Regions from separate parts of the Streptomyces sp. NPDC126499 genome, predicted to be linked through region 3. Evidence: predicted binding sites of a transcription regulator. Region 3 holds the regulator's gene; each other region holds the start of a gene.
The links. Region 3 encodes HspR, which represses chaperone genes until heat shock. Its sites were predicted from a motif close to TTGAGNNNNNNNNNCTCAA; they were not measured.

Region 1: the regulator HspR is predicted to act here: its motif matches at 3,331-3,349, upstream of lon (endopeptidase La).
Region 2: the regulator HspR is predicted to act here: its motif matches at 4,091-4,109, upstream of dnaK (molecular chaperone DnaK).

The regions. Positions count from the first base shown of each region.
Region 1 covers NZ_JBEOUO010000004.1:116,731-122,157, forward strand. The annotation lists gene ABTZ91_RS07270 (HAMP domain-containing sensor histidine kinase) at 1-349, opposite strand, end outside; gene ABTZ91_RS07275 (response regulator transcription factor) at 367-1,104, opposite strand; gene ABTZ91_RS07280 (spermidine synthase) at 1,177-1,848, opposite strand; gene ABTZ91_RS07285 (hypothetical protein) at 2,004-2,561, opposite strand; gene ABTZ91_RS07290 (GNAT family N-acetyltransferase) at 2,606-3,241, opposite strand; gene lon (endopeptidase La) at 3,372-5,427, shown strand, end outside.
Region 2 covers NZ_JBEOUO010000015.1:171,451-176,877, forward strand. The annotation lists gene ABTZ91_RS23075 (chaperone modulator CbpM) at 1-142, opposite strand, end outside; gene ABTZ91_RS23080 (DnaJ C-terminal domain-containing protein) at 185-1,189, opposite strand; gene ABTZ91_RS23085 (nucleotide exchange factor GrpE) at 1,308-2,051, opposite strand; gene dnaK (molecular chaperone DnaK) at 2,101-4,020, opposite strand; gene ABTZ91_RS23095 (Hsp20/alpha crystallin family protein) at 4,185-4,610, shown strand; gene ABTZ91_RS23100 (DUF5335 family protein) at 4,833-5,195, opposite strand; gene ABTZ91_RS23105 (hypothetical protein) at 5,209-5,427, opposite strand, start outside.
Region 3 covers NZ_JBEOUO010000007.1:95,224-100,650, forward strand. The annotation lists gene dnaK (molecular chaperone DnaK) at 118-1,959, shown strand; gene grpE (nucleotide exchange factor GrpE) at 1,959-2,600, shown strand; gene dnaJ (molecular chaperone DnaJ) at 2,631-3,803, shown strand; gene ABTZ91_RS12345 (heat shock protein transcriptional repressor HspR) at 3,808-4,257, shown strand; gene ABTZ91_RS12350 (hypothetical protein) at 4,398-4,865, opposite strand; gene ABTZ91_RS12355 (helix-turn-helix transcriptional regulator) at 4,871-5,427, opposite strand, start outside.

The DNA of each region.
Region 1 (5,427 bases), on a different contig from region 3:
CCGCCATGCGGTTGATCGTGGAGGCCAGGTCGCCCAGCTCGTCGCGGCGGTCCGCGCCGCGCACCCGGCGGCTGAAGTCACCGCGCGAGATCGAGCCGGCCACCGTGTTCATCTCGTCCAGCGGGGCGGTCAGGGACTGCGCCACGAACTGGGTGATCAGCAGGGTCGCGATCATCGCGAAGATCGTGATGTACCGGAACTCGGTCGAGGTCCGGATCGCCACCAGGGCGAGGCCCGAGGTCAGCAGGACCGCCCCGACGACGAGCGCGCCGAGCTTGGTCTTGATCGAGATCACTATCCGCCGGCGCGGCCGGTCCCGGCGGCCGGTGCGCGGGCCCGGACGGCTCACGGGGCGTCCCCGCCGGCTCACGGCGCGGGGGTCTCCAGCGCGTACCCCACGCCATGGACCGTGCGGATGCGCTCGGCCCCGATCTTCCGGCGCAGCGCCTTGATGTGGCTGTCGACCGTGCGGGTGCCGGAGGCGTCCGCCCAGTCCCACACCTCGGCGAGCAGCTGCTCGCGGGAGAGCACCGCGCGCGGGGTGTTCGCCAGGCAGACCAGCAGGTCGAACTCGGTCGGGGTGAGGTGGACGTCCTCCGCCTTCACCCGCACCCGGCGCTGCGCGTGGTCGATCTCCAGCTCACCGAGCCTGAGGATCCCGCTGCGCGGGGTCACCGCCGCGAGCGCGGCCCGCTCCACCCGGCGCAGCAGCACGTGCACCCGGGCGGCCAGCTCGCGCATCGAGAACGGCTTCGTCATGTAGTCGTCGGCGCCGACCCCCAGGCCGACCAGCATGTCGGTCTCGTCGTCCCGTGCGGTGAGCATCAGGACCGGGACCGGACGCTGGGCCTGCACCCGGCGGCACACCTCCAGGCCGTCGAAGCCGGGCAGCATCACGTCGAGCACCATCAGGTCCGGCTGCCACGCCTCGGCGGCGTCCACGGCGGCCGGACCGTCGGTCGCGGTCTGCACCAGGAAGCCCTCGGCGCGCAGCCGCGCGGAGATGGCCTCGACGATCGTCGCGTCGTCCTCGACGACAAGGACGCGCCGCTGGGCCCCCGGAGTGGTCGCCGCACCGTGGTGAGTGGTGTGTGTCTGCTCCATTGCCCCGCCTCGCGTCGCCGATGTCGGTGCAGCAGCCTAGAGGCACCCGTGGCGTCCAGGCTACGCAGGTGATCAGGCGGGCCGGACGGCGAGGTGGACCACGTCGGGGACGCCCCGGGCAACGGGGACCTCTTCCGTCCGTACCCCGCTGAATCCGGCATTCCGCAACGACTCTTCGAAATCGGCGGAGGGTCGCGCCGACCACACCGCGAGGATTCCGCCCGGGTTCAGCCGGGCCGCGCAGGCCGCCAAACCCTCGGCGGAGTAAAGGGATTCGTTGTCCTCGGTGACGGTCCAGTCGGGCCCGTTGTCGATGTCGAGGCACAGCGCGTCGTAGGTGTCCGGGGAGGTGCGGACGTGGGTGACGAGGTCCGTGTGCAGGATCACGGTTCTCGGATCGGCGAGCGCGGGACCCGAGATCGCGGCGAGCGGGCCCTCACGGTGCCAGTCGATGATCGCCTCCTCGCGCTCGGCGACCACGATCCGGCCCCAGCGGGGGTCGGCGGCGGCGTGCGCGAGCGAGAAGCCGACGCCGAGGCCGCCGACGAGGACGGCGGCGCGGCCGTGCCGGCTCTCGGGCAGGGCGTCCAGGGCCGCGTCGACGAGCAGCCGCTCGGAGCGGCCGTCGGAGGTGTCCATCAGGAAGGTGCCGTTGGCGATGATCTCGTAGTGCGTGTCGCGCTGCCGCAGGACGACTTCTCCGTACGGGCCCTCGCGGCGGTCGAGGGTGACGGGGCTGGTCATGCTCACTCCGTGGCTCGATGTGTACGTGTCTGGTCCCGGTCATCCTGGGCGGGCGCGGGCGGCCGGGACAAACGCTTAACGAGCGGTACGGGTCTGACGAGCCATGCGTACGGTGCGCGTCGTACGGGGGCGGCCGGCGCCCTGGGGCCGGGCCGTCAGGGCGAGGTGGGCGGGCCGCCGCCGGGGAGGGCGTCGAGGACGCGCTGGAGCGCGGGTGGCCGGTTCTCGCCGTCCTGGGTGACGACGAGCCGGTAGGCGTGGGTGATGTAGAAGCTGAAGCCGTCGGCCGCAGGGGCCCCGGTGGGGCGGGCCGGGACCTTGGCGTAGGCCGGGTCCTCCAGGGCGGCGCGGAGCGCGGCGGCCCCGGCGGCGGTCATCCGGCCCTCCTTGGCCGGCTTGGTGCCGGAGCGGAGGGTGTACGTGCCGTCGTAGTGCACCACCAGCTTGTTGGTGACGCCGGCGAAGCCGCCGTTGACGACGACCTCGACGAGCACCTCCTGAGGGGCCGGATCGTTTCGGCCGGCCGTGACGCCGGTCGTCGCGGGGGCCGTGGCCGTGGCGTCGGCGGGGCCGCTCGGCACGGGCGGGATGCCGAGGGTCGTGCTCGGCTTGTCGCCCTCTGCCGACGGGGTCGGGCCGCATCCGGCCACGGCCATGGCCAGGGCGGCGACCGCCACCGCCGCCGCCGTCCCGTACCGCTTCGCGTACTCCATGGGCCGAGCATGCCCGCCCACCGGCCCCCGCGCAGCCGGAACGCTCAACCGGTGCGGACGACTCCGGTCAGCGGGCCCCGGTGGTACCAGTCGAGCGAGTCGTACAGGGCCATCCCGTCCCTCGTCGCCGACAGGACGCCGGTCGTCGCGCCGGCCTGGGCGGCCGCCGCCTCCAGGGTGCGCATCACGTTGGCGCCGAGGCCCCGGCGGCGGTGGGCGGGGTCGGTCTCGATCTGGTCGGCGACGGCGGTGGCGCCGGTCGGCGCGATCTGGCCACGGGCGGCGAGGGTGCCGTCCGGCGCGAGGATCCGGACCCGGATCACGCCGTCGCGGGTCTCCGTCGTCCGGGCGTACCCCTCGGGAGGCGCCGGACGGGCGGACGGATCGAGCTCCTTGGTCATCATGAAGCCCGGATCGTCCGGGATCGTCCAGCCCTCGGTGATCCACGGTGCCACCTCCTCGGGTGCCGCCATCACCTTCAGCCACGCGTACGGCTCGGTGACGTCGGCGCACAGCCTCCCGACGGACACCGCGTCCGGGTGCGGCAGGACGTGCCGGAACGGGTGCCGGGGCAGTCCCACGTCGATCCGGTAGCCCCAGGGCTCGACGACGGCGGCGGGAGTCCCCCGCGAGACGGTCCAGCCGGCCACCCAGGCCGATGTAATGGCTGCGATATCCATGAGGGCATTACATCCGCTGTTCGCGCTGCGTGGGAGTCTGATCGCTCACAGCGAACAGGCGGTGGGGAACATTCCGCGGCGCAGGTGCATTGAGTCCATACAGCTCAACTTGACTGCCGAAGGGGAGATCATGGCTTCTGAGTCCATGGCGTCCGTGCCGCTCACTCTGCCTGTGCTGCCGCTCGACGACGAGGTCGTGCTGCCCGGAATGGTGGTGCCGCTGGACCTGTCCGACAACGACGTGCGGGCCGCGGTCGAGGCCGCCCAGGCCGCCGCGCGCGGAGGGAACGGAAAGCCCAGGGTGCTCCTGGTGCCCAGGGTCGACGGCACCTACGCCGGGACCGGCGTCCTCGGCACCGTCGAGCAGGTCGGCCGGCTGTCCGACGGGGACCCGGGCGCGCTCATCCGCGGCCTCGGCCGCGTCCGCATCGGCGCCGGCACCACCGGACCCGGCGCCGCCCTGTGGGTCGAGGGCACCGTGGTCGAGGAGACCGTGCCCGACCCGCTGCCCGGCGCCGTGACCGAACTCGTCAAGGAATACAAGGCGCTGGCCACCACCTGGCTGAAGAAGCGCGGCGCCTGGCAGGTCGTCGACCGCGTCCAGCAGATCGAGGGCGTCGGCGCCCTCGCCGACAACTCCGGCTACTCGCCCTTCCTCACCGTCGAGCAGAAGGTCGCGCTTCTGGAGACCGCCGACCCCGTCGCCCGCCTCAAGCTCGCCACCACCCAGCTGCGCGACCACCTCGCCGAGCAGGACGTCGCCGAGACCATCGCCAAGGACGTCCAGGAAGGCGTCGACAAGCAGCAGCGCGAGTTCCTGCTGCGCCGCCAGCTCGAAGCCGTCCGCAAGGAGCTGCGCGAGCTCAACGGCGAGAGCGAGGGCGACGAGTCCGACGACTACCGCGCCCGCGTGGAGGCCGCCGACCTGCCCGAGAAGGTCCGCGACGCGGCCCTCAAGGAGGTCGACAAGCTGGAGCGGGCCAGCGACCAGTCGCCCGAGGGCTCCTGGATCCGCACCTGGCTCGACACCGTCCTCGAACTGCCGTGGAACGAGCGGACCGAGGACCAGTACGACATCCAGGGCGCCAAGGCCGTCCTGGACGCCGAGCACGCGGGCCTGGAGGACGTGAAGGAGCGCATCACCGAGTACCTGGCCGTGCGCAAGCGGCGCGCCGAGCGCGGCCTCGGTGTCGTCGGCGGCCGGCGCGGCGGCGCCGTGCTCGCCCTCGTCGGCCCGCCCGGCGTCGGCAAGACCTCCCTCGGCGAGAGCGTCGCCCACGCCATGGGACGCAAGTTCGTCCGGGTCGCCCTCGGCGGCGTCCGCGACGAGGCCGAGATCCGCGGCCACCGGCGCACCTACGTCGGCGCCCTGCCCGGCCGTATCGTCCGCGCCATCAAGGAGGCCGGGTCCATGAACCCGGTGGTCCTGCTCGACGAGATCGACAAGGTCGGCTCCGACTTCCGGGGCGACCCGGCGGCGGCGCTCCTGGAGGTCCTCGACCCGGCGCAGAACCACACCTTCCGCGACCACTACCTGGAGGTCGAGCTCGACCTGAGCGACGTCGTGTTCCTCGCGACCGCCAACGTCCTGGAGGCCATCCCGGAGGCGCTGCTCGACCGGATGGAGCTGGTCAGGCTCGACGGCTACACCGAGGACGAGAAGATCGTCATCGCCCGCGACCACCTGCTGCCCCGGCAGCTGGAGCGGGCCGGTCTGGAGACCGGCGAGGTCGTCCTGGAGGAGGCCGCGCTGCGCAAGCTCGCCGGCGAGTACACCCGGGAGGCGGGCGTCCGCACCCTGGAGCGCTCGATCGCCCGCCTGCTGCGCAAGGTGGCCGCGCAGAACGAACTGGGTGAGCGGGAGCTCCCCTTCACCATCGGCCCCGACGACCTGCGCGGGCTGATCGGCCGCCCGCACCACGTACCGGAGTCGGCCCAGGACCCGGCCGAGCGGCGCACCTCGGTGCCGGGCGTGGCGACCGGGCTCGCGGTGACCGGGGCCGGCGGCGACGTGCTCTTCGTCGAGGCGTCGCTCGCCGACCCGGAGACGGGCGCGGCCGGGCTGACGCTCACCGGCCAGCTGGGCGACGTGATGAAGGAGTCCGCGCAGATCGCGCTGTCCTTCCTCCGCTCGCACGGCGCGGAGCTGGAGCTGCCCGTCACCGGCCTGAAGGACCGCGGCGTGC
Region 2 (5,427 bases), on a different contig from region 3:
GGAGCCGGCCGTCGGGGTCGGTGTCGGGTTCGATCAGTCCCAGCGTGACGTAGCGGCGTACCAGCTCGGGGTGCAGGCCGGTGGCCGCGGCGAACTCCTCGATCGTGACGCCGGCCCGGTAGGTGCCGTAAGCGCCGACCACGCGGACGAGAGGGTAACGGCTGGGGTGTTGCGCCACGTCTGCTCATCCCCTTCCGGTGCGGTGACGGGGGTCGAATCCGGACTCTTCGGCGAGGCGCTGGAACAGCTGCCGTTCCGTGGGCGTCGGATCGGCCGGTACGACGATCCTCACCTCGGCGTACAGATCGCCGTCAGGGCCGCGGCGGTTGGGCATGCCGCGTCCTCGCAGCCGCAGCCTGCGCCCGCTGGAGGAGCCCGCCGGCAGGTCGACCGTGGCGGTGCCGGCGGGGGTCTGAACGGGGACGGACGCGCCCAGCGCGGCCTCCCAGGGAGCGACCGGGAGGTCGACGGTGATGTCCCGTCCGTCGACCCGGTAGCGCGGGTGGGGGGCCAGCCGCACGACGAGGTACAGGTCGCCGGAGGGGCCGCCGCCGCTGCCGGAGCCGCCCTCTCCGGCGAGGCGGACGCGCTGGCCGTCGGTGACGCCGGGCGGGATGTTCACCTCGTAACTGCGCTGCCCGGCGGACGTGTTCAGCGTGATACGGCGTCGGCCGCCGGCGTAGGCGTCCTCCACGCTCAGGGTGATCTCGGCTTCCTGGTCCGCGCCCGGCATCCGCCCGAAGCCGCCCCGGTCCGCGGTGCCGCGGCCGAAGAGGCCGCCGAACAGGTCCTCGAAACCGGCGCCTCCCAGGCCGCCGAGATCACCGAGATCACCGAGATCGCCTGTGCCGAACCCGCCGAAGCCGCCGGAACCGGGGCCGCCGCCGGTGTTGACGTACACCCGTCGGCCGGCGCCCGCCCCGAAGGGGCCGCCCGCCCCGCCTGCCGTCTCCTCGCCGGCCTGCCGCCAGGCCCGTCCGAAACGGTCGTAGCGGGCCCTGCTCTCGGGGTCGGCGAGGACCTCGTACGCCTCGCTGAGCTCCTTGAACCGCTCCTCGGCCCCCGGGTCCTTGTTGAGGTCGGGGTGCCAGCGGCGGGCCAGGTTGCGGTACGCACGCTGGATCTCCTCGGCGCTCGCGTTCCGGGAGACGCCGAGTACGTCGTAGTAGTCACGGTTCGAGGTCTCCATCGACTGCTCCCGAGGTCTCCGTCCCCTACTCCACCGATCTCCGTCGTCGTCCTTCTGACGTCCCGACTCCGTCCTTGCCGGCACCGGTTGCCGCCACCGGCCGTCCGCCGTAGCGGAATCACTCCTGGGATCCGGCCGCCTCGGGTCTCGCCGCCACCGACACCACCGCAGGGCGCAGGAGTCCCCGGTCGCTGCCGTATCCGGCGCGCAGCACCTGGACGACGCTGCCGGGCGCGGCGGCCGGGTCCTCGCGGACCTGGGCGGCCTCGTGCAGGCGGGGGTCGAACGGCTCCCCCACCTCGGCGATCCGCTGGTAGCCGAGCTGCGCGAGCACGGCGAACGCCTGCTGGCAGACCGCCTCCACGCCCGCGACGATCGCCCGGGGGTCGGCCGCCGCGTGCTGGAGAGCCAGCTCCAGGTGATCGACGACCGGCAGCCATGCGGCGGTCACGCGGTCCCGCTCGGCGCCGCGCGCGTCCGCCAGCTGCCGGTCGTGGCGCTTGCGGAGGTTCTCGTTCTCCGCCACGGCCCGCTGCCAGCGGTCCCGCAGCTCCTCCACGTCCAGCTCCGGAAGCCCCGGCGCGTTGCCGGGGCCGGCGGCTGCGGCGGCTCGGGTGGTGTCGGTGGTTGCGGCGACGTCGGCGGCTCGGGTGGCTCGCGCGGCCTCCGTGGCTGCGGCGGCTTCGGCTGCTTCAGTGGATTCGGCTGCTTCCGCTGCTTCGGCTGCTTCCGAGGCTGCGGCGGCGCGTGCCTCCGGGGCGGCCTCGGTCGCTGCGGCCGCCGCTTCCTGGACGACGCGCCGCGCCTCCTCCTGTGCCCGTTCTTCCGCCGGGCGCCTGGCTTCTGGATGTTCCTGGCTCATGGTTGCTCATCCCGCTGTCCGCTCGTCCTGTCCGTGCCGAACCGATGGGTCAGCCGGGCCTGAACTCCGCGTCGATCACGTCGTCCCCGCCGCCGGACCCGGTTCCCCGAGGTCCGGGGGCGCCGGGTCCGGGACCACCGGGTCCGGGACCACCGGGCCCAGGCCCGCCGACCGGTCCGGCGGTCGCCGCAAGGCCGTGCAGCATCTGCTGCAGGTCCGCGGTCAGGGACCGCACACGGTCCAGCGGCGCCTCCTCCTTGACGGCCTGCCGGGCGTCCGCGATCAGCGACTCGGCACGGGCCTTGTCGTGGACGGCTACGGAGTCGCCGAGTTCTCCCAGCCGTCGCTCGACCTGGTAGGCGACGCTGTCGAGTTCGTTGCGCGCCTCGACGAGTTCGCGTATACGGGCGTCCTCGGCCCGGTTGCGTTCGGCCTCCTGGACCATCCGCTGGACCTCGGACTCGTCCAGGGTGCCGCTGCCGGAGACGGTGATGCTCTGCTGGGCGCCGGTGTCCTTGTCCTTCGCGGACACGTTCAGGATGCCGTTGGCGTCGATGTCGAACGTCACCTCGATCTGTGGCGTACCCCGGGGCGCCGGACGGATGTCGTCCAGTCGGACCCGGCCGAGGACCCGGTTGTCCGCGGCCCGCTCGCGCTCGCCCTGGAGCACGACGACGTCGACGGCCGGCTGGTTGTCCTCAGCGGTCGTGAACGTCTCGCCGCGCCGGGTGGGAATGGTGGTGTTGCGCTCGATCAGCCTGGTCATCAGCCCGCCGAGGGTCTCGACGCCCAGCGAGAGCGGCGTCACGTCGAGCAGCAGGACGTCCTTGACCTCCCCCTGGAGCACGGCCGCCTGAACGGCCGCGCCGAGGGCGACCACCTCGTCGGGGTTGACCGACATGTTGGGGTCCTTGCCGCCGGTCAGCCGTCGCACCAGCGCCTGCACCGCGGGGATGCGGGTCGAACCGCCGACGAGGATCACCTCGTCCAGGTCGTCGGCGGTCACCTTGCCGTCCGCCATCGCCTGCCGGACCGGCCCCATGCACCGCTCGACCAGATCGCCGGTGAGCTGTTCGAAGGTCGCCCGTGTCACGGTGGTCGTCAGGTGCTTCGGACCTGAGGCGTCAGCGGTGACGAAGGGAAGGTTGATCTGCGTCTGCGCGGTCGTGGACAGCTCGACCTTCGCCTTCTCCGCCGCCTCGTACAGCCGCTGCAGCGCCTGGGGGTCGCGGCGCAGGTCGATGCCGTTGAGCCGCTGGAAGTCGTCGGCCAGGTGATCCACGAGGCGCCGGTCGAAATCGTCACCGCCGAGGTGGGTGTCGCCGGCGGTGGAGCGCACCTCCACCACGCCGTCGCCCACGTCGAGGATGCTGACGTCGAAGGTGCCGCCGCCCAGGTCGAAGACGAGCACCGTCTCGTGCTTCTTCTTGTCCAGTCCGTACGCCAGGGCGGCCGCGGTCGGCTCGTTGATGATGCGCAGCACGTCGAGACCGGCGATGCGGCCGGCGTCCTTGGTGGCCTGCCGCTGTGCGTCGTTGAAGTACGCCGGGACCGTGATCACCGCCTGGGTGACCTTCTCGCCGAGCTGCTTGGCGGCATCGTCCACGAGCTTGCGCAGCACTGCGGCGGAGATCTCCTCGGGGGCGTACGACGTGCCGCGTATCGAGAACCGCGCCGCGTCGTCCGGTCCCGCGACCACCTCGTAGGAGACCTGTCCGGCCTCCGCGCCGATCTCGTCGTACCGCCGGCCGACGAACCGCTTCGCCGAGTAGACCGTGCCCTGGGGGTTGAGTACGGCCTGGCGGCGCGCCATCTGACCGACGAGCCGCTCGCCGGTGTCGGTGAACGCCACCACCGAAGGTGTCGTGCGACCGCCCTCGGTGTTGGTGATCACCTGCGGATGGCCGCCTTCGTAGACCGCGACCACCGAGTTCGTCGTCCCCAGATCGATACCCACAGCCTTGGCCATCGCCGTTTCCTCCGATCTGGCCGTGACCTGCTTGCTTCACTCGCGTCTCATACACCTTCCGGGATAAAAGTTGAGTCATCTCTTGTCAAGAAGTCTGGTGGGCTCTATATAAGAGATATCGGACGAATCAGTTCGAGAGCACGCAGCGAGGAGGCGATGATCAGATGCTGATGCGGACCGATCCCTTCCGTGAGCTGGACCGACTCGCTCAGCAGGTCTTCAACACCGCGCCGCGCCCTGCGGCCATGCCGATGGACGCCTGGCGCGAGGACCGTGCCGTCTGGGTCAAGTTCGACCTGCCGGGCGTCGACCCCGCATCCGTGGACGTGAGCGTCGAGAAGGACACGCTGACCGTACGGGCCGAACGCAAGCCCGACATCAAGGAGGGCGCCGAGACGGTGATCTCCGAGCGGCCCACCGGCACGTTCAGCAGGCAGCTCTTCCTCGGCGAGACGCTGGACACGGAGAACATCGAGGCGACGTACGACGCCGGTGTCCTCAGTCTGCGGATCCCGGTCGGCGAGCAGGCCACGCCGCGCAAGATCCAGATCGGTACCAGCAGGCGCACGGAGAACGAACTGCGGTCATGAGTCATGACCGGGGACTGCGGGCCTTGCGGTCACCACGGGGTAAGGAGTGCCCGCCGGGCCGGGCCCGGGCCGGCGGGCACTCCTTCCCGCATGTCCTACGGCGGCCCGCCACCCCCTACGGCGGCACTCGGCCGGGCCCCACGGCGCCACGACGCCGTGGGGCCCGGCCCTGCTGACGCGGCCCCGGCGGCCTGAGGACTCCGCGCTCTCGCGGACTCGCCCTCAGGACTCCGTTCCGGACTCGGCCGGGAAGAAGGTGATCAAGGTGGCGGCATCGTCCCCGTCCAGGACCCGCACGGCGGGCTCGGGGACGCCCACCGTCGAGATGTCGATCTCCTTCGGGTGCCGCACCATGTGCCGCAGCGCGACGGGATCACGCGGAGAGCGGCCGCCGACGGCGACGATCACCACGTCGTCCTTCGGATCGTAGGTGAGGTACGAGAAGGGCAGTCGCTCGGCTGCGTACTGGTGCCCGATGGCAGGGTCCAGCACCTCGATGCTGACGAGTTCCCCGCCGTGCGCCTCGGTCAGCTCGTCCAACGCGGTCGTCCAGGTGCCGCGGTCGAGAACGCGGGTGTAGGCCATGCCGGATCCTCCTTCACACGCTGCGGGTGGATCGCTCCTCCCCTTCCGTGTCGTCCTTCTTCTCCAGCGGCCTACGCGCCGACCGCGAGGGGCCCGTGACCTCTCGCGCCGCCGGGCGGCCCTCCTCCCGGGCCCGCTGGGCGGCGAGCCGCACCGCTTGCACGGCGCCCTCGGGATCGGGGGTGGAGACCGAGAGGCGGGCGAATCGGCCGCCCGGGAAGAGATCCACGAC
Region 3 (5,427 bases):
TGAGCGGGGCGGATGGCGAAGAGTTGAGTCGCATCGACTCAGGTCCTTTGACTCTGACCCGACCCTGGTGCATCCTTGAGTCAGTTCCACTCAAGTCAGGCAGCTGGAGGAATCGAAATGGCACGTGCGGTCGGCATCGACCTGGGCACGACTAACTCCGTCGTCAGCGTTCTGGAAGGCGGCGAGCCCACCGTCATCACCAACGCCGAGGGCGCCAGGACCACGCCGTCCGTCGTCGCCTTCGCGAAGAACGGCGAGGTGCTGGTCGGCGAGGTCGCCAAGCGCCAGGCGGTCACCAACGTCGACCGGACCATCCGGTCGGTCAAGCGCCACATGGGCACCGACTGGAAGATCGAGCTCGACGGGAAGAACTTCAACCCGCAGCAGATCTCCGCCTTCATCCTCCAGAAGCTGAAGCGTGACGCCGAGGCCTACCTGGGCGAGAAGGTGACCGACGCGGTCATCACCGTCCCGGCGTACTTCAACGACTCCGAGCGCCAGGCCACCAAGGAGGCCGGCGAGATCGCGGGCCTCAACGTCCTGCGCATCGTCAACGAGCCGACCGCCGCCGCCCTGGCGTACGGCCTCGACAAGGACGACCAGACCATCCTCGTCTTCGACCTCGGTGGCGGCACCTTCGACGTGTCCCTCCTGGAGATCGGCGACGGCGTCGTCGAGGTGAAGGCCACCAACGGTGACAACCACCTCGGTGGTGACGACTGGGACCAGCGCGTCGTCGACTACCTGGTGAAGCAGTTCGCCAACGGCCACGGCGTCGACCTGTCCAAGGACAAGATGGCGCTGCAGCGTCTGCGCGAGGCCGCCGAGAAGGCCAAGATCGAGCTTTCCTCCTCCACGGAGACCACGATCAACCTTCCGTACATCACGGCCTCCGCCGAGGGCCCGCTGCACCTGGACGAGAAGCTCACCCGCGCCCAGTTCCAGCAGCTCACCGCGGACCTCCTGGAGCGCTGCAAGACCCCGTTCCACAACGTCATCAAGGACGCGGGCATCCAGCTCTCCGAGATCGACCACGTCGTCCTCGTCGGCGGCTCGACCCGCATGCCGGCCGTCGCCGAGCTCGTCAAGGAGCTGACCGGCGGCAACGAGGCCAACAAGGGCGTGAACCCGGACGAGGTCGTCGCCATCGGCGCCGCCCTGCAGGCCGGTGTCCTCAAGGGCGAGGTCAAGGACGTCCTGCTGCTCGACGTCACCCCGCTGTCCCTCGGCATCGAGACCAAGGGCGGCATCATGACCAAGCTGATCGAGCGCAACACCACGATCCCGACCAAGCGCTCCGAGATCTTCACGACGGCCGAGGACAACCAGCCGTCCGTGCAGATCCAGGTCTACCAGGGCGAGCGCGAGATCGCCGCGTACAACAAGAAGCTCGGTATGTTCGAGCTGACCGGCCTCCCGCCGGCCCCGCGCGGCGTCCCGCAGATCGAGGTCGCCTTCGACATCGACGCCAACGGCATCATGCACGTGACCGCGAAGGACCTCGGCACGGGCAAGGAGCAGAAGATGACCGTCACCGGCGGCTCCTCGCTGCCGAAGGACGAGGTCGACCGGATGCGCCAGGAGGCCGAGCAGTACGCGGAGGAGGACCACCGCCGCCGCGAGGCCGCCGAGACCCGCAACCAGGGCGAGCAGCTCGTCTACCAGACCGAGAAGTTCCTCAAGGACAACGAGGACAAGGTCCCCGGTGACGTCAAGTCCGAGGTGGAGTCCGCCGTCGCCGAGCTGAAGGAGAAGCTCAAGGGCGAGGACACCACGGAGATCCGCACCGCCACCGAGAAGGTCGCGGCCGTCTCCCAGAAGCTCGGCCAGGCGCTGTACGCCGACGCCCAGGCCGCCCAGGCCGCGGGTGGCGCCGAGGCCGGCCAGGGTCAGGCGCAGGACGACGACGTCGTCGACGCCGAGATCGTCGACGAGGACAAGCCGAAGGGTGCCGCCTGATGTCGGAGGAGACCCCGGGCTTCGAGGAGAAGCCCGACGTCCCCGCCGACGGCACGCCCGAGGAGCCGCAGGCCGCCGACTCCGCCGACCAGGCGGAGGAGGCGGCCCCGGCCGGGGACGCTACGGACGTAGCCCTGCTGGCGCAGCTGGACCAGGCCCGCACCGCGCTCAACGAGCGCACCGCGGACCTCCAGCGGCTCCAGGCCGAGTACCAGAACTACCGCCGCCGCGTGGAGCGGGACCGGGTCACGGTCAAGGAGATCGCCGTCGCGAGCCTCCTGACCGAGCTCCTTCCCGTGCTCGACGACATCGGCCGCGCCCGGGAGCACGGTGAGCTCGTGGGCGGCTTCAAGTCGGTCGCCGAGTCGCTGGAGACGGTCGTCGCCAAGATGGGTCTGCAGCAGTTCGGCAAGGAGGGCGAGCCCTTCGACCCGACCGTGCACGAGGCCCTGATGCACAGTTACGCGCCGGACGTCACCGAGACGACCTGCGTGGCGATCCTGCAGCCTGGGTACCGGATCGGCGAGCGGACCATCCGGCCCGCCCGGGTGGCCGTCGCCGAGCCGCAGCCGGGCGCGGCCCCGGCCGCCAAGGAAGAGAAGAAGGCCGACGAGGAGAGCGGTGGCCCCGACGAGGGCTAGCGCTGTGATCGTCCGAGAGGAGGGACGTCGATGAGCACGAAGGACTTCGTCGAGAAGGACTACTACAAGGTTCTCGGCGTCCCCAAGGACGCCACCGACGCGGAGATCAAGAAGGCGTACCGGAAGCTCGCCCGCGAGAACCACCCGGACGCCAACAAGGGCGACGCGAGCGCCGAGGCGCGCTTCAAGGAGATCTCCGAGGCGAACGACGTCCTCGGCGATCCGAAGAAGCGCAAGGAGTACGACGAGGCCCGCGCCCTGTTCGGCAACGGGGGCTTCCGGGCCGGCGGCCCGGGCGGCGGTTCGTTCAACTTCGACCTGGGCGACCTCTTCGGCGGCGCCCAGGGCCCCGGCGGGGCCGGCGGCTTCGGCGGCGGTCTCGGGGACGTCTTCGGCGGCCTGTTCAACCGGGGCGGTGGTGCGGGCACCCGTACGCAGCCGCGCCGCGGCCAGGACATCGAGTCCGAGGTGACGCTCAGCTTCACCGAGGCGATCGAGGGCGCGACCGTTCCGCTGCGGATGTCCAGCCAGCAGCCCTGCAAGGCCTGTTCGGGCACCGGCGACAAGAACGGCACCCCGCGGGTGTGCCCGACCTGTGTCGGCACCGGGCAGGTCTCGCGCGGCAGCGGCGGCGGCTTCTCGCTGACCGACCCGTGCGTGGACTGCAAGGGGCGCGGCCTGATCGCCGAGACGCCCTGCGAGGTCTGCAAGGGCAGCGGGCGGGCCAAGTCCTCCCGCACCATGCAGGTCCGCATCCCGGCGGGTGTCTCCGACGGGCAGCGGATCCGGCTGCGCGGCAAGGGCGCCCCGGGCGAGCGCGGCGGGCCGAACGGCGACCTGTACGTGGTCGTGCACGTCGACACCCACCCGGTGTTCGGCCGCAAGGACGACAACCTGACCGTCACGGTGCCCGTCACGTTCGACGAGGCGGCGCTCGGCGGTGAGATCAAGGTGCCGACCCTGGGCGGCCCGGCGGTCACCCTGAAGCTGCCCGCCGGGACTCCCAACGGCCGCACCATGCGCGCCCGGGGCAAGGGCGCGGTCCGCAAGGACGGCACGCGCGGCGATCTGCTGGTGACGGTGGAGGTCGCGGTGCCGAAGGAGCTGGACGACAAGGCCCGTGAGGCCCTGGAGACGTACCGCGAGGCCACGGCGGGCGAGGACCCCAGGGCAGAGCTGTTCCAGGCCGCGAAGGGAGCTTGAGGAGATGGACGGCCGTCGCCGTAACCCTTATGAACTGACCGACGAGACGCCGGTGTACGTCATCTCGGTGGCGGCCCAGCTCTCCGGTCTGCACCCGCAGACGCTGCGTCAGTACGACCGCCTGGGCCTGGTGTCCCCGGACCGCACGGCGGGCCGTGGGCGCCGCTATTCGGCCCGTGACATCGAGCTGCTCCGTCAGGTGCAGCAGCTGTCGCAGGACGAGGGCATCAACCTGGCCGGGATCAAGCGCATCATCGAGCTGGAGAACCAGGTCGCGGCGCTGCAGCAGCGGGTGGCGGAGCTGTCGTCGGCGGTCGAGGGCGCGGCGGCGGCGATGCGCCAGCGCGAGGCCCAGGTGCACGCCTCGTACCGGCGCGACCTGGTCCCGTACCAGGACGTCCAGCAGGCGAGCGCCCTGGTGGTGTGGCGGCCGGGTCACAAGCGCGGCGAGTAGCCATCGGCTGAAGGCTCTCTGAGGCTCCTTCAGGCGGGCTCCCTCAGGCAGGCTCCTTCAGGCGGGCTCCTTCAGGCGGGCTCCTTCAGGTTTCGAGGCCCCTTCCGTTCCGGCGGAGGGGGCCTCGCCGCGTCCCGGCCTTAAGGGATGAGTTCGCCCACGATGTCGGCGGCGGTCTGCCACCAGGGTTGTGCGCCGGTGCCGAAGGCGGCGGCGAGGGCGGTGCCGACGGCCTGGTCCTGGGGGGTGGCGTCGGGGGCCCAGTCGGCGTCGACGCGGCCGTCCCCGGTGGACTCCAGGGTGCCGAGCGGCCGTCCGTCGCAGGTGAGGCGGCTCTCCCCGTACGAGCAGGGCACGAGCCGGTAGCGGACCTGGGACACGTGCGCGTCGACGCGGTAGGAGCGGCGGGAGAGGCGGCCCTTGGCGGGGCGGAGGCCGGCCGGCTGCCCGTCCACGGTGAGGGTGAGCAGGGCGCCGTCGCGGGTGCCGATGGGGGTGTGGTCGTCGGGGGTGGTACCGGGGGTCCGCAGGAGTTCCACGGTGGGCATCCGGTGGCCGGTCACGCGCAGGGTGCCGGCGGGGCCGTCGAGGTCGATGTGGGCGTACACGCGGGTCAGTTGTCCCGTTCGAGGATGCCGGAGCGGGCGATGAGGTAGCCGAGCTGGGCGCGGCTGCCGCTGCCGAGGGCGGCGGCCAGCTTGGCGATGTGGGCGCGGCAGGTGCGGACGTTCATGCCGAGGCGGCGGGCGATGGCCTCGTCGACGTGTCCCTCGACGAGGAGTTTGGCGATGGAGCGCTGGACGCCGCTGATGCCGCCCTGCGGCGGCTCGTAGGCGACGGGGGCGTCGAGGGGGGTGGCCTGGAGCCAGAACTGGTCGAAGACGCCGCCGAGATACTCGACGAGTCCCTGGTGGCGCAGTTCGAGGGCGATGGTGCGGTCGCGGCTCGCGGGCACGAAGGCGACCTTGCGGTCGACGATGATGAGCCGGTCGATGATCTCTTCGAGGGTGCGGACCTCGACCTCGGGCCCTATGCGTTCGAGGTAGGCGAGGGTGATGGGCTGGTGGCGCGCGGTGTGCTGGTAGAGGGTGCGCATCTTGATGCCCCGGCCGAGCAGCGGGCGGACCCGTCGGAGCGCCTCGCCGAAGGTGTGGGCGCTGCGGCCCTTTC